Regions from separate parts of the Nocardiopsis valliformis DSM 45023 genome, predicted to be linked through region 2. Evidence: riboswitches for the same ligand, from Rfam matches in the RefSeq annotation. Region 2 holds a riboswitch; each other region holds the start of a gene.
What was found. Region 2 has a riboswitch for cobalamin ahead of D457_RS0101625 (CoA-acylating methylmalonate-semialdehyde dehydrogenase). Riboswitches for the same ligand answer to the same signal wherever they lie in the genome.
Positions count from the first base shown of each region.

Region 1: another riboswitch for cobalamin. It lies ahead of D457_RS0100685 (ABC transporter substrate-binding protein); the one in region 2 lies ahead of D457_RS0101625 (CoA-acylating methylmalonate-semialdehyde dehydrogenase).
Region 3: another riboswitch for cobalamin. It lies ahead of metE (5-methyltetrahydropteroyltriglutamate--homocysteine S-methyltransferase); the one in region 2 lies ahead of D457_RS0101625 (CoA-acylating methylmalonate-semialdehyde dehydrogenase).

Region 1 covers NZ_ANAZ01000002.1:11,979-16,062, reverse strand. The annotation lists gene D457_RS35490 (acyltransferase) at 1-737, shown strand, start outside; gene D457_RS0100695 (SHOCT domain-containing protein) at 769-1,026, opposite strand; gene D457_RS0100690 (PP2C family protein-serine/threonine phosphatase) at 1,292-2,629, shown strand; cobalamin riboswitch at 2,645-2,858, shown strand; gene D457_RS0100685 (ABC transporter substrate-binding protein) at 2,920-3,966, shown strand; gene D457_RS0100680 (FecCD family ABC transporter permease) at 3,963-4,084, shown strand, end outside.
Region 2 covers NZ_ANAZ01000002.1:222,878-226,961, forward strand. The annotation lists gene D457_RS0101625 (CoA-acylating methylmalonate-semialdehyde dehydrogenase) at 1-1,349, opposite strand, end outside; adenosylcobalamin (AdoCbl) riboswitch at 1,348-1,495, opposite strand; gene D457_RS31680 (non-ribosomal peptide synthetase) at 2,267-4,084, shown strand, end outside.
Region 3 covers NZ_ANAZ01000004.1:255,896-259,979, reverse strand. The annotation lists gene metE (5-methyltetrahydropteroyltriglutamate--homocysteine S-methyltransferase) at 1-1,905, opposite strand, end outside; cobalamin riboswitch at 2,048-2,260, opposite strand; gene D457_RS0105760 (polysaccharide deacetylase family protein) at 2,470-4,062, shown strand.

The sequences.
Region 1 (4,084 bases), 210 kb from region 2:
AGGGGACCGACCTCTCCCACGCCCTCTCCCAGGCCGCCTCGGGTTCGCCCTCGATCCACCTCTACTTCCTGTACGTCATCGCGGGCCTCTACCTCTTCACCCCGTTCCTGCGGACGGTGGTGGCGCACACCTCGCGTACGGGTCTGTGGTGGTTTGCCGGGGCGGCTCTCGCGGTGGGCTTCGCCGATCAGGCGCTCGCGCTGGCCGACGGGGCGGGCGGCGTCACGGCCGTCACCCGGTTCGTGCCCTTCCTCGGCTACTACCTGCTGGGGTGGCTGCTGCTGAACACCGACAGCGGGCCCCGGGCCGTACGTACGGGGGTCGTGGTCTTCATCCTGGGCGTGGCCGGTACCGCGGCGGGGGCCGGGGCGGCCGCACTCTCCGAGGGGGAGTGGGGCACTGGAGGTGAGTACTTCTACGACTTCCTCTCCCCGCCGATGATCCTCGCCGGTGTGGGCGCCTACCTGACCCTGCGTGCCGCGGGCACCCGCCTGGCACAGGCGCGGAGCCCGATGGCGGAGACCGCCCGCCGGGTCGTGAGCGCCGTGGCCGGGTTGAGCTTCGGCGTCTACCTGGTGCACGTCATGGTGCTGTACACCCTGCGGGACCTGTGGGGGATGCCCGAGGGGTTCCTCACGCTGTTCGCCGCCGCTGGCTACGCCGTCGCGACCGCCGTGATCAGCCTCGTGCTGGTGGCCCTCGCCCAGCGGGTCCCGCTGGTGCGCGCCACCGTCTGAGCCGGAGCCGGTCGCTTCGGGGTGGTCCGGGTCAACCGTGCCCTGTCTCACGGAGCGCATCCAGGCGCTCGCGGTACTCCTTCGTGTCGATCTCTCCGCGCGCGAAGCGCTCGGACAGTACCGTCGCGGGCGTTCGGGCCTCCGTCGGCGCGGTGGACCGGCTCTCCCTGAGCAGGTGCCTGGTGAGCGCCACTATCGCGAGAATGATCAGGATCCACAGCAGGACCATCCCGACGGTCATGAATCCGAACGTCCAGCCGCCCATTCCTTCGTATCCCCAGCCGTGCATGACCGCAGTCCCCTCCTCGGGTTCCCTCCTATCAGAGTGCGTACCCGCAGTTCACGGCGTCCAGTGCCGGAGGCCCCCGGGGCCGGGACGAAGGTCCCGCCGTCCGGCGCCCGCCCGGGGGACTTCCGCGAGTGAGTCCGGGCGCTGAACCTTTGTACGCGTGACCCGTGTAAGGGCCGGACAAGTACGGCGGGAACCAGAGATACTGGGGGGAGAGGACGCGGCACGGTGGGGCGGACGCTCGACGCCGCTGGAAGGGGACGCAGTGACAGGCGAGCACGGCCCGGGAGAGCCCGGTCCATTATCAGGAGTCGCCTCGGAGCAGGCCCTGCACCACGCCGCACAGCAGATCCAGGACCTGGTGCGCACGCAGGGGAGGATGAACTCCCTGCTGGAGGCGGTGCTGGCGCTCAGCCAGGACCTGGAGCTCTCCGCCGTGCTGCACCGGGTGGTCACCACCGCGATGGACCTGGTCGGAGCCCGGTACGGTGCCCTCGGCGTTCTCCATGAGCAGGGCAGCGGCCTGTCCCAGTTCATCCCGGTCGGGTTGAGCCAGGAGGAGATCGAGCACCTGGCGGGGGTCGAACACCCCACCGGGCAGGGGCTGCTCGGCCGCATGATCCACCAGCGCGAACCGCTGCGGATCCAGGACATCGGCGCACACCCCGACTCCGCCGGTTTCCCGCCCGGCCACCCACCCATGCGCACCCTGCTCGGAGTGGCGATCAGCGTGCGCGGGCGCGTCTACGGCAACCTGTACCTGTCCACCCGGCACGACGGCCTGCCCTTCGACGTGCAGGACGAAGAGGTGGTCACGGCCCTGGCCGGTGCCGCTGGTGTCGCCATCGAGAACGCCCGCCTGTTCGAGGAGGTCCGCTCGGGAGCCGAACGCTTCCAGCGCCTGCTGCTGCCGCGCCTGACCGATCTCGGGCCCTTCGACGTGGCCGCCGTCTACCGCCCCGCCAGTGAGGGCCGCCACCACCTCGGCGGAGACTGGTACGACGCCCTGATGCTTCCCGACGGCGCCTGCGCTGCGGTGATCGGCGACGTGGTCGGCCACGACCTGGTCGCCGCCGCGGCCATGTCCCAGACCCGCAGTATGCTGCGCGCCCTGCTGTACGACCGGGGCACCCCCGCCAGCAAGGTGCTGGCCCAGCTGGACCACACTCTGCACGCCATCACGGAGAACCCGGTGACCACGGCCTGCCTGGCCAGGATCGAACCCGCGGACCGTGGTTGGGATCTGTGCTGGAGTACAGCCGGCCACCCGCCGCCCCTCCTGCTCGCCCCCGGCAGTGAACCCCGCTATCTGGAGGCGGAGCCCGGACTGCCGCTCGGCGTGGACGTGGCGTTCGACCGCCCGGACCACCGGTGCGCGCTGTCGGTGTCGACGACGGTGGTGCTCTACACGGACGGTCTGGTCGAGCACCCCCGCCACTCCCTCGACAGGGGAATGGACGCCCTGGCCGAGGTCGCCGCCAAACACGCGGAGGGATCCTTGGCGGAGTTGTGCGAGGCCCTGGTGGCGAACGCACCCGGGGACGGACACGACGACGTTGCGGTCCTGGCGCTGCGTACGCCCGCCGTCCTGCCCGTCGTGTAGGCCCCGAAAGGCCCTTGTTATCCTTCCGGGGCCAGTCGTACCACGTAGGTGGTCAGGGAATCCGGTGCGAATCCGGAACTGACGCGCAGCGGTGTGGGGGACGGGCGGGGTACTGACGCCACTGGGGCGCGGGCACGCGGACGGCGACGTCCGCACGGCACCGACCTTGGGAAGGCACCTCGTCCGGAGGAACCCGAGTCCGAAGACCTGCTGGCCCCTCCGCGTCGAGTGCGCGGAGGCGCTCCCATGCCAGGCTCCGCGTTCGAGCCTCCGACACCCGAGGCATGCCCATGTTCCGCCACGGACCATCCCCCGTAGCCCTCCTCGTCCTGCCCGCCCTCCTGCTCACCGCCTGCGGTACCGGCCAGGCTGAATCCGACGGGGGGACGGGCGCCGCCGCGGCCGACGGCGGCTACCCCCGCACCATCGACAACTGCGGTTACGAGGTCACCCTCGACGCGCCCCCGGAACGGGTGGTCTCCCTCAACCAGGGCACCACCGAGATTCTCCTCTCCCTGGGACTGGAGGACCGTGTGGCGGGCACCGCCACCTGGACCGACCCGATCATGGAGGGGCTGGAGGAGGCCAACGCCGACATCCCCCGGCTGGCGGAGAACAACCCCTCGTTCGAGCGGGTCCTGGAGGCCGAACCCGACTTCGTCACGGCCTCCTTCGTTTCCACCCTGGGCACCGGAGGAGTCGCCAGCCGGGAGCAGTTCGAGGAGCTCGGTGTGTCCACCTACGTCTCCCCGACCGACTGCGACGCGGGCAAGGACAACAGCAGCGGGGGAGACGGCTCCCGCAGCGAACAGCTCACCCTCGACGCGGTCTACGGCGAGATCCGCGACCTCGCCCTCGTCTTCGATGTCGAGGAGCGCGGCGAGGAACTCGTCGGGGAGCTCCAGGAACGGGTGGAGGAGGCGACCCGGGACCTGGACGCCTCCGACGTCTCCCTCATGTACTGGTTCGCCAACTCCGAAGCGCCCTACCTGGCGGGCTGCTGCGGTGCACCCGGCGCCATCACCCGTGCGATCGGCGCCGAGAACGCCTTCGACGACACCCACGACGAGTGGCCCCAGATCAACTGGGAGACCGTCGCCGACCGCGACCCCGACGTGATCGTGCTCGGCGACCTGACCCGTGAGTCCCAGACCGCGGAGACCGCCGAGGCCAAGATCGCCTTCCTGGAGGGCAACCCGGCCACCAGCAACCTCACCGCGGTCCGTGAGGAGCGGTACGTCCTGCTCAGCGGTCAGGCCATGAACCCCGCCATCCGGACCGTGGAGGGGGTCGAACTGGTCGCCGAGGGCCTGCGCGAGCTCGGGCTCGCCCAGTGACCCGTGCGCGACTGGCGCTCCTCACCGGCGGCGGCCTGGTGGTACTGGCCGCCTCGGTCTCGGTGGCGGTGACCATCGGCCCCGCCGACATCACCCCCGCCGAGGTCTGGAGGTCGGT
Region 2 (4,084 bases):
GTGTGGTAGGCGACCGGCACCGGGATGGGCACGTTCACGCCGACCATGCCGGTGTTGACCCGCTGCGAGAAGTCGCGGGCGGTATCGCCGTCCCGGGTGAAGATGGAGACGCCGTTGCCGTACTCGTGCTCACTGGGCAGGCGCAGGGCCTGCTCATAGTCGTCGGCGCGCACCACGCAGAGCACCGGGCCGAAGATCTCCTCCTGGTAGATGCGCATGTCCGGGGTGACGCGGTCGAACAGCGAGGCCCCGGTGAAGAAGCCGTCCTCGTAACCCTTGACCTTGTGACCGCGCCCGTCCACGACCAGCTCGGCGCCTTCCTCGATGCCCAGCCCGACGTAGGCGTCGACCCGCTCCAGGGCGTCCTTGGAGACCAGGGGGCCGAAGTCGGCGTCGGGGTCGTCCGAGGCGCCGACGGTCAGCCTGGCGATGCGTTCGGTGAGCTTGGCGACGAGGGCGTCCGCGGTCTCCTCGCCCACCGGGACCGCGACGGAGATGGCCATGCAGCGCTCGCCCGCAGAGCCGTAACCGGCGCCGATGAGGGCGTCGGCGACCTGGTCGAGGTCGGCGTCGGGCATGACGATCATGTGGTTCTTGGCCCCGCCGAAGCACTGGGCGCGCTTGCCGTGCGCGGTGGCCGTGGAGTAGACGTACTCGGCGATCGGGGTGGAGCCCACGAAGCCCACGGCGGCCACACGGGGGTCGGTGAGCAGGGTGTCCACCGTCTCCTTGCCGCCGTTGACCACGTTGAGCACGCCCGGGGGCAGCCCGGCCTCGAGGAACAGCTCGGCCAGCCGCAGCGGCACCGAGGGGTCTCGCTCGGAGGGCTTGAGGATGAACGCGTTGCCGCAGGCCAGCGCGGGGGCGGCCTTCCAGAGCGGGATCATCGCGGGGAAGTTGAAGGGGGTGATGCCCGCGACCACGCCCAGGGGCTGGCGCAGGGAGTGGACGTCGATCCCGGATCCCGCGTTGTCGGTGAAATCGCCCTTGATCAGGTGTGGGATACCGGCGGCGAACTCCACGACCTCGAGTCCGCGCTGGAGGTCGCCGTGCGCGTCGGCGACGGTCTTGCCGTGCTCGGCGGACAGGGTTCGGGCGATGGCCTCACGCTCGGGTTCGACCAGCTGGAGGAACTTCAGCAGGACCCGGGCCCTGCGCTGGGGGCTCCAGGAACCCCACTCGACCTGGGCCTGTACGGCGTCGGCGATGACCGCCTCGGTCTCCGCCCGGTCCGCCAGGGGGACACGCGCCTGCACCTGACCGGTGTTGGGGTCGTACACGTCACCGAAGCGGCCGGTCCGGCCGGGGACGTTCTTGCCATGCACGAAATGCGTCAGCTCGCTGACCATACGTGTTCACTCCATCCTCGTGGATCACACGACTCTCGGGCCGCGAGCGGTGGCCTGACTTCCGGACGTTCTGCCCGGTCACAGTGGCGGGACCGTGCTGGATTCGCACCAGCTTCCCCGCTCCTCGGCACCCTCACCATATAGTTGGACGTCCTACTAAATCTAGCCCTCGACACACCGAACATGCCAAGAAGCCCCGCCTCCACCACCGGAGGGCAAAAGCGTGGCCGCCGCAGAGTACGTACACATGTCGCGATGAACCGACCCGGACACTCCCGCTGATCTGGGAATTCTCCCCCACGACCTCCTTGATCATCATCCGCCAGGAGCATCAGAAAACAGCGAAAACAGTTCGCCAAAAGAATCATTAAGACGAGCACAGAAAAATTATTCTGTCTCGCAAAACAAGCAGAAAGACCTTTTCCGCCAGGGCCTGCGAGAGAATTTTTTCCGCCACCATCCCCTAGAGACCCCAACAATCCGACCAGCCACACAGGCGCAACACTACCCGAATTCCAAGTAAAGTAGATCGGATTAGTAGGAAATTCGTGATGCCCGGCATATCAGGGGCCACAGGAGCGGCATGAAGCCCATGAGACTCCGGCGAACAGCAGGGAAAAGAATCAGCCAAGTCTTCGCATTTCACCCCGAGGGAGAATCAAATAATTCCCCATTCCCACCCCCAGAAGGCACGAAGGAATCCCTGGACACGTAATACTACTGCCTGGTAGCGTCCATCCCCATGGAGTGGTGGAGTGCTATTCCCAGCCCCGAGTGATGCATGGATTCCCATGCACCCCCCACCACCTCCCATTTTCATTGATTCATCACTAATAGCGCATCTGCTATTACGCTCAGGCAATACATGGGAGGCGGAATACTTGCCAATGAACATTGATAAGATCCATGCCTCGGGGATGGCGTCTGACACGACTGCGACGGCGGACCCCCGGGACGACGCTTCACCCCACTCGGCCGAGGACGTCCGCACAACCCTGGTGGAACACACCGCCCACCTGGCCGGGCTCGGCGAGGAAGAGGCCGCGGACCTGGCCGTCCGCGCCCGACACAACCGGCTCAGCGAACTGGGGCTCGACTCGCTCACCGCCGTGCGACTGCGCTTCCTCATCCAGCGCGACCTCGATGCCGACCTCACCGCCCAGGAAGTGCTCTCCCAGGACACCCTGGACGACCTGGTGGCGCTCGTGCTCACCCGGGCCGACGGCCGGCGCGCCGCACCGCCCTCCGGGCCCCCGCCCCCGCTCTCCACCGAAACCGGTCCCTACGACCTCACCGACATGCAGCGCATGCTCGCCGTCGGCGCGAGTGCGGGCATGGAGTTCACCGTCGAACCGCACTACTACGCCGAACAGGAACGCCCCGGGCTGGACCCCGAACGCTTCCGTGAGGCCGTTCACGAGGCGTTGCGGCACCGCATGGACTCGCTCGCCACCCTCGGTGACGACCTGCGCCTGCATCCGCTACCGGAGTTCACCCCACCCCTCGTCCGCGTCCACGACCTGCGCGGCCTCACCACCGCCGAACAACAGCGGGAAATGGACCGGCTGAGGGAGCGGTTGGCCGGCTCGCCCCTGCCGTTCGACCGCTGGCCCTGGGTGGACTTCCAGCTCAGCCTGTACGGCGAGGGACAGTGCCGACTGCACGCCAACATGAGCAACTTCTTCATGGACCTGCCCTCAGGCCTGTCCCTGTTCGCCGACATCGAGGCCTGCTACGCCTCCCCCGGATCCGAGCCGGCCCCGCGCCCCTACGGCGCTCGTGACGCGGCGCGGTTCCTCGCCGAGCTAGCCGAGTCCCCTCTGGGGTCCCGTGCAAGCCGGTACTGGTCCCGACGCGTGGAAACCATGCCCGGCCCGCCCGACCTGCCAAGGCGCCCCGGGACAGGAGGCGGGAACGCCCTGGGGCACGAACTCCGCCGCCGCCAAGTGATCCTCGCCCCCGAACGCTGGGAGGCCTTCGGCCGAGCGGCCCGGCAACGCGGACTGAACCCCGTCTACGCCCTGCTCGCCGTGTACGGCGAGGTTGTGAGCGGGTGGAGCGGTTCGGACCACTTCATCCTCAACAACCAGATCACCCGGCGACTGCTCCTTCCCGAGGAGATGGCCGAGGCCTTCGGCAACTTCTCGTCCATGTACCCGCTGGAGTTCGACTGGCGAGGCGAGGCCCCGCTGGGCGAACGCGCCCTGGCCCTCCAGCGACGGGCTCGCGAGGACATGGAGCACCTGCACGTCGGCGGGGTCGCCGTGCTGGAGCAACTGAACCGGCGACGCCGCTCCCCCGGCACCGCCGCCTGCCCCTTCGTGGTCGCCCCGGGCCTGGCGGGCACCCCCATGCCGCAGACCTCGTTCAGTCGCTTGGAGACCCCGCAGGCGCTGGCGGACCACCAGTTCTGGGAACTGCCGGACGGCGGACTGTGGGTCGTCTGGGACGTGGTTGAGGAGGCGTTCCCCGAGGGGTTCTTCGAGGACCTGTGTGCCGCCTACGAGACCCTGCTGAACCGGCTCGCCGACACACCCCGGCTGTGGGAGGAACCGCGTCTGGAGTTGCTGCCCGAACACACCCCGGCCCTGCGGGAGTCACTCGTTCCCGTCTCGCCCGTGCCCGACCGCCCGCTGCACTCGGGTTTGCGGACAGCCGCCACCGGCAGCCCTCGGGCGAGGGCGCTCGTGGCCGCCGACGGGGAGATGGACTACGCCGGGCTCTCCCGGGCCGCG
Region 3 (4,084 bases), on a different contig from region 2:
CACGCCCGAGGTGGCCAGACGGAACGAGTGGACCGCCCAGTCCAGGTACGCCTGACGCTGCTCCTCGCGCAGGGGCAGCAGCTCGCGCAAGGCCGCCTCGTCCACCTGGATGTGGCGGATACCCGCCTTCTCCAGGTCCGCGACCTCGTCGCGCAGGGCCAGACCGACCTGACGGGCGGTCTCCCCGAGCGGCTGGTCGGTACGGACGAACGACCAGGCCAGCATGGTGACCGGACCGGTCAGCATGCCCTTGACCGGCTTGTCCGTGCGCGACTGGGCGTAGGTGATCCACTCGACCGTCATCGGCGCGGGACGCGAGACGTCACCGAACAGGATCGGGGGACGCACGCAGCGCGAACCGTAGGACTGCACCCACCCGTTCTCGGTGGTGGCGTAGCCCTCCAGCTGCTCCGCGAAGTACTGGACCATGTCGTTGCGCTCGGGCTCGCCGTGCACGAGCACGTCCAGGCCGATCTCCTCCTGGAGCGCGATGACGCGGTCGATCTCCGCACGGAGGGTCTGGTTGTACTCCTCCGTGGGCAGCTCGCCCCGACGATGCGCGGCTCGGGCCCGGCGCAGCTCCGGGGTCTGTGGAAACGACCCGATGGTGGTCGTGGTGAGCGTGATGTCCGTGGGCGCGCCGCGGTCCTCGGGGCGCTCGTAGGCGTCCGGGCCCAGGGCGTCCAGGCGGGCGCGCACGCGGGCGTCGGTGAAGGACGGGTTCTGGGTCTTGGCGGCGTCGAACTCGGCGTCCTCGCCCTCGGTCAGGACGCGGCCGAGCAGGGCCACCTCCTTGGCCTTCTGTTTGGCGAAGGCCAGCGCTCCGCGCAGCTCGGGGGCCAGGGAGGTCTCGGCGTCCAGGTCGATGGGCACGTGCAGCAGCGAGCAGGAGGTGCTCACGGTGAGCTCGTCGCTGAGGGCGAGCAGGGTGCCCAGCCCGGCCACGGCGGCGGGCAGGTCGGTGCGCCAGACGTTGCGGCCGTCCACCAAGCCCGCGACCAGGCGAGTGGAGCCGAGGCCGGAGACCGCGGTGAGGTCCGCGACACCCTCGGAGTCGGTGACCAGGTCCAGGCCCACAGCCTCCACCGGGGAGTCCTTGAGCACGCGCAGGGCGGCGGCGCCGATGGATCCGAAGTAGGTGGAGACCAGGAGGGAGGGGCGCTCGGTGAGGGACCCCAGGCGCTGGTAGACGCGCTCGAGCCGGCCGACGGCGGCGCGGCCCTCGTCGGTGGCCAGGATCGGCTCGTCGAGCTGGACCTCGGTGGCACCAGCGGCCTTGAGGTCGCCTAGGAGCTTGGCGTAGGCGTCCAGGAGCTGGTCGAGCAGCTCGATGGGCTCCCAGCCCTCGGGGGCATCGTCAGCGGCCTTGGCCAGCAGGAGGAAGGTCAGCGGGCCGACCAGCACGGGACGGGTCTGGAAACCGGCCTCGGCGGCCTCGCGGAACTCGGCAACGGGCTTGTCACCGACCAGGCGCGGGCGGGTGCTCGGGGAGAGCTCGGGGACGAGGTAGTGGTAGTTGGTGTCGAACCACTTGGTCATCTCCAACGGAGTGGCCCCCTGCACCCCGCGGGCGAGGGCGAAGTAGCGGCGCAGCTGCTCGTCCCGGTCCTCGGCCTGGGCCGGGGAGGTGAAGCGGGAGGGCACGAGGTCGAACAGGACCGCCGTGTCCAGCACGTGGTCGTAGTAGGAGAAGGTGTTGGACGGCAGGTCGTCCACACCGGCCTCGCGCAGCTGAGCGTAGACGCCCTTGCGGAGCTCGGCGGCGACGGCGTCGAGCTCGGCGGCGGTGGTGCCGCCCTTCCAGTAGGACTCACTGGCGCGCTTGAGTTCGCGGTCGGGGCCGATGCGCGGGTAACCGTGCACGGTGGACCGCACGGACGGCCGGACGGCCGGGGTCGTAGGCATGAAGAGCTTCTCTCCCTCGTCGAAAGCCGGGTACCGGCCGCGAGGCGAGCGAGGGCGCGGGCATGCCGGGGAGCGCCGGTTCGGCGCACGGCTGTGCCCGCCCTCGGCCCTCCCTCGGGGCGCGGGACCACCGGCGGCACGGGTGCACCGCCGGGTGGAGGCAGGTCTTCGGACTCGTGGGCGCTTCCGGCGTGGCCGCCGGGTCTCCTACCGGTCACCGCTTCCCAGTTCCCGACTTTTCCGGTCGGATCACCAGTGCTTATGGCGACAGTCGTTCCCACTCACCGCTGCGGGGCAGTCCCGGATTCGCACCGGGTTCCCTCTTTCGACACGCACCTCCCGCCCTGAAGGGCTTCCAGGGTCGAAATGGTGGAGCGTGTACCTTCCACGCCTGCAAGTATAGGGAGCACCCCCTCCGCCCCTGAACCCGGCGTGGCCCCCGCCCGCACGAAGCGAACCTCCGCCGTGTGCTCGGCATCACACCCGACATCAGCGTTACGTGGGAGAGCGCGCCCCCGCCTCCCCCGCGAACGTTCGTCTGACGATGAACGTGGAGAACCCCAGGTGAAGCAGCAGAACCCTCAGACCCTGGCCCCCGACCGGCCCTTCCTCACGGTCGCGATCGCGATGGTCGTCCTGCTGGGGCTGGTGCTGTCGGCCGCCCGACCACCCGGTCTGCTGCCGGACAGCGCCAGCGCCGACAGTTCCGCCGAGCAGTCCGCGGCGGACGAGGAACGGCTTCCGGCCACCGGTGAACCCGACCGCCTGACGACCGTCGCCCCCGACGCCCTCCCCGGGATCGAGGAGGCAAGAATCGCTTTCGAGGGCGACAGTGACACCGACGTCGCCTACCCGGTCATCCCCAACGCCACCCCGCTGTCGGACTTCCTGGACCGCACCCTGACCGCCCAGGTACAGGCCTTCGAGGCAGCCAACCCCGGAGCTCGTTCGTTCGTCGGCGAGTGGGGGCTGACCGCCGCGCAGGAGGGGATCGTGGGGGTCCGGCTGACCAGTGAGGAGACCGACTCCGAGGAGACCCGCGAGGGCCACAGCACCTACTGGTACGAGACCGGCGACGGTACGGTCCACGGCTCCAGCCACCTGATCGCCGGGCAGTCCGAGCTCACCGAACTCAACGACCGGGTGCGCGAGGCCGTGTCGGACACCGACGCCGTGCCGTCCGCGCTGCACCCGATCAGCTCCCTCTACGACTCCGTGGGCTTCAACCCCGACGGCGACCTCGTGGTGGAGTTCGACTCCGGCCAGGTCGCCCCGGCCTCGGCGGGCCGGATCCACGCGGTGATCCCCCGGGAGGAGGCCGAGGCCCTGCTGTCCGAATTCGGACTGCGCGTACGCGAGGCCGCGACCACCGGCGTCAACGAGTTCACCATCGACCGGGCCCCCGAGGCGGACAAGGACGGCTCGAGCGCGGCCGCCCCCGGCGTGCTGCCCCCGCGTGACGACTCCGTCGACTGCGCCGACCCCGACACCAAGTGCGTGGCCCTGACCTACGACGACGGCCCCGGCGGGCGCACCCCCGAACTGCTGGACGCCCTGGCCGAACACGACGCCAAGGCCACCTTCTTCGTGACCGGGTACCCGATCATGGAGCAACCGTGGGTATTGCGGCGCACCTACGCCGAAGGCCACGAGCTGGCCAACCACACGCTCAGCCACCCCAACCTGACCGAGATCGGGGCAGGTGCGGCCCGCGCCAACATGGAGGCCACCCAGGCCCTGGTGTACCGGGAAACCGGCTACACGATGGATCTGATGCGCCCGCCCTACGGCGCCACCAACGACAAGGTCGCCGAGATCACCGCGGAGCTCGGGCTGGCGCAGATCCTGTGGAGCGTGGACACCAACGACTGGAAGGACCGCAAGGCCGACGTGGTGCGTAAGCGCGCGCTGGACGGCGCGGCCGACGGCGCCATCATCCTGATGCACGACATCCACTCCACCACCATCGACGCGTCCATCGGCATCATCCGTGAACTGGACGAACGCGGGTACACCATGGTCACGGTGTCGCAACTGCTGGGCACCACGGAGCCCGGCGGAACCTACGTCGACGGCGTCCCCGAACCCCCTGTGACAGAAGAAGAGGAAGGCACGGAGGAGACCTCCGAGGAAGGTGCTTCGGACGACTTGGGGTAACCCCGGGACATTCCCGTCCCGG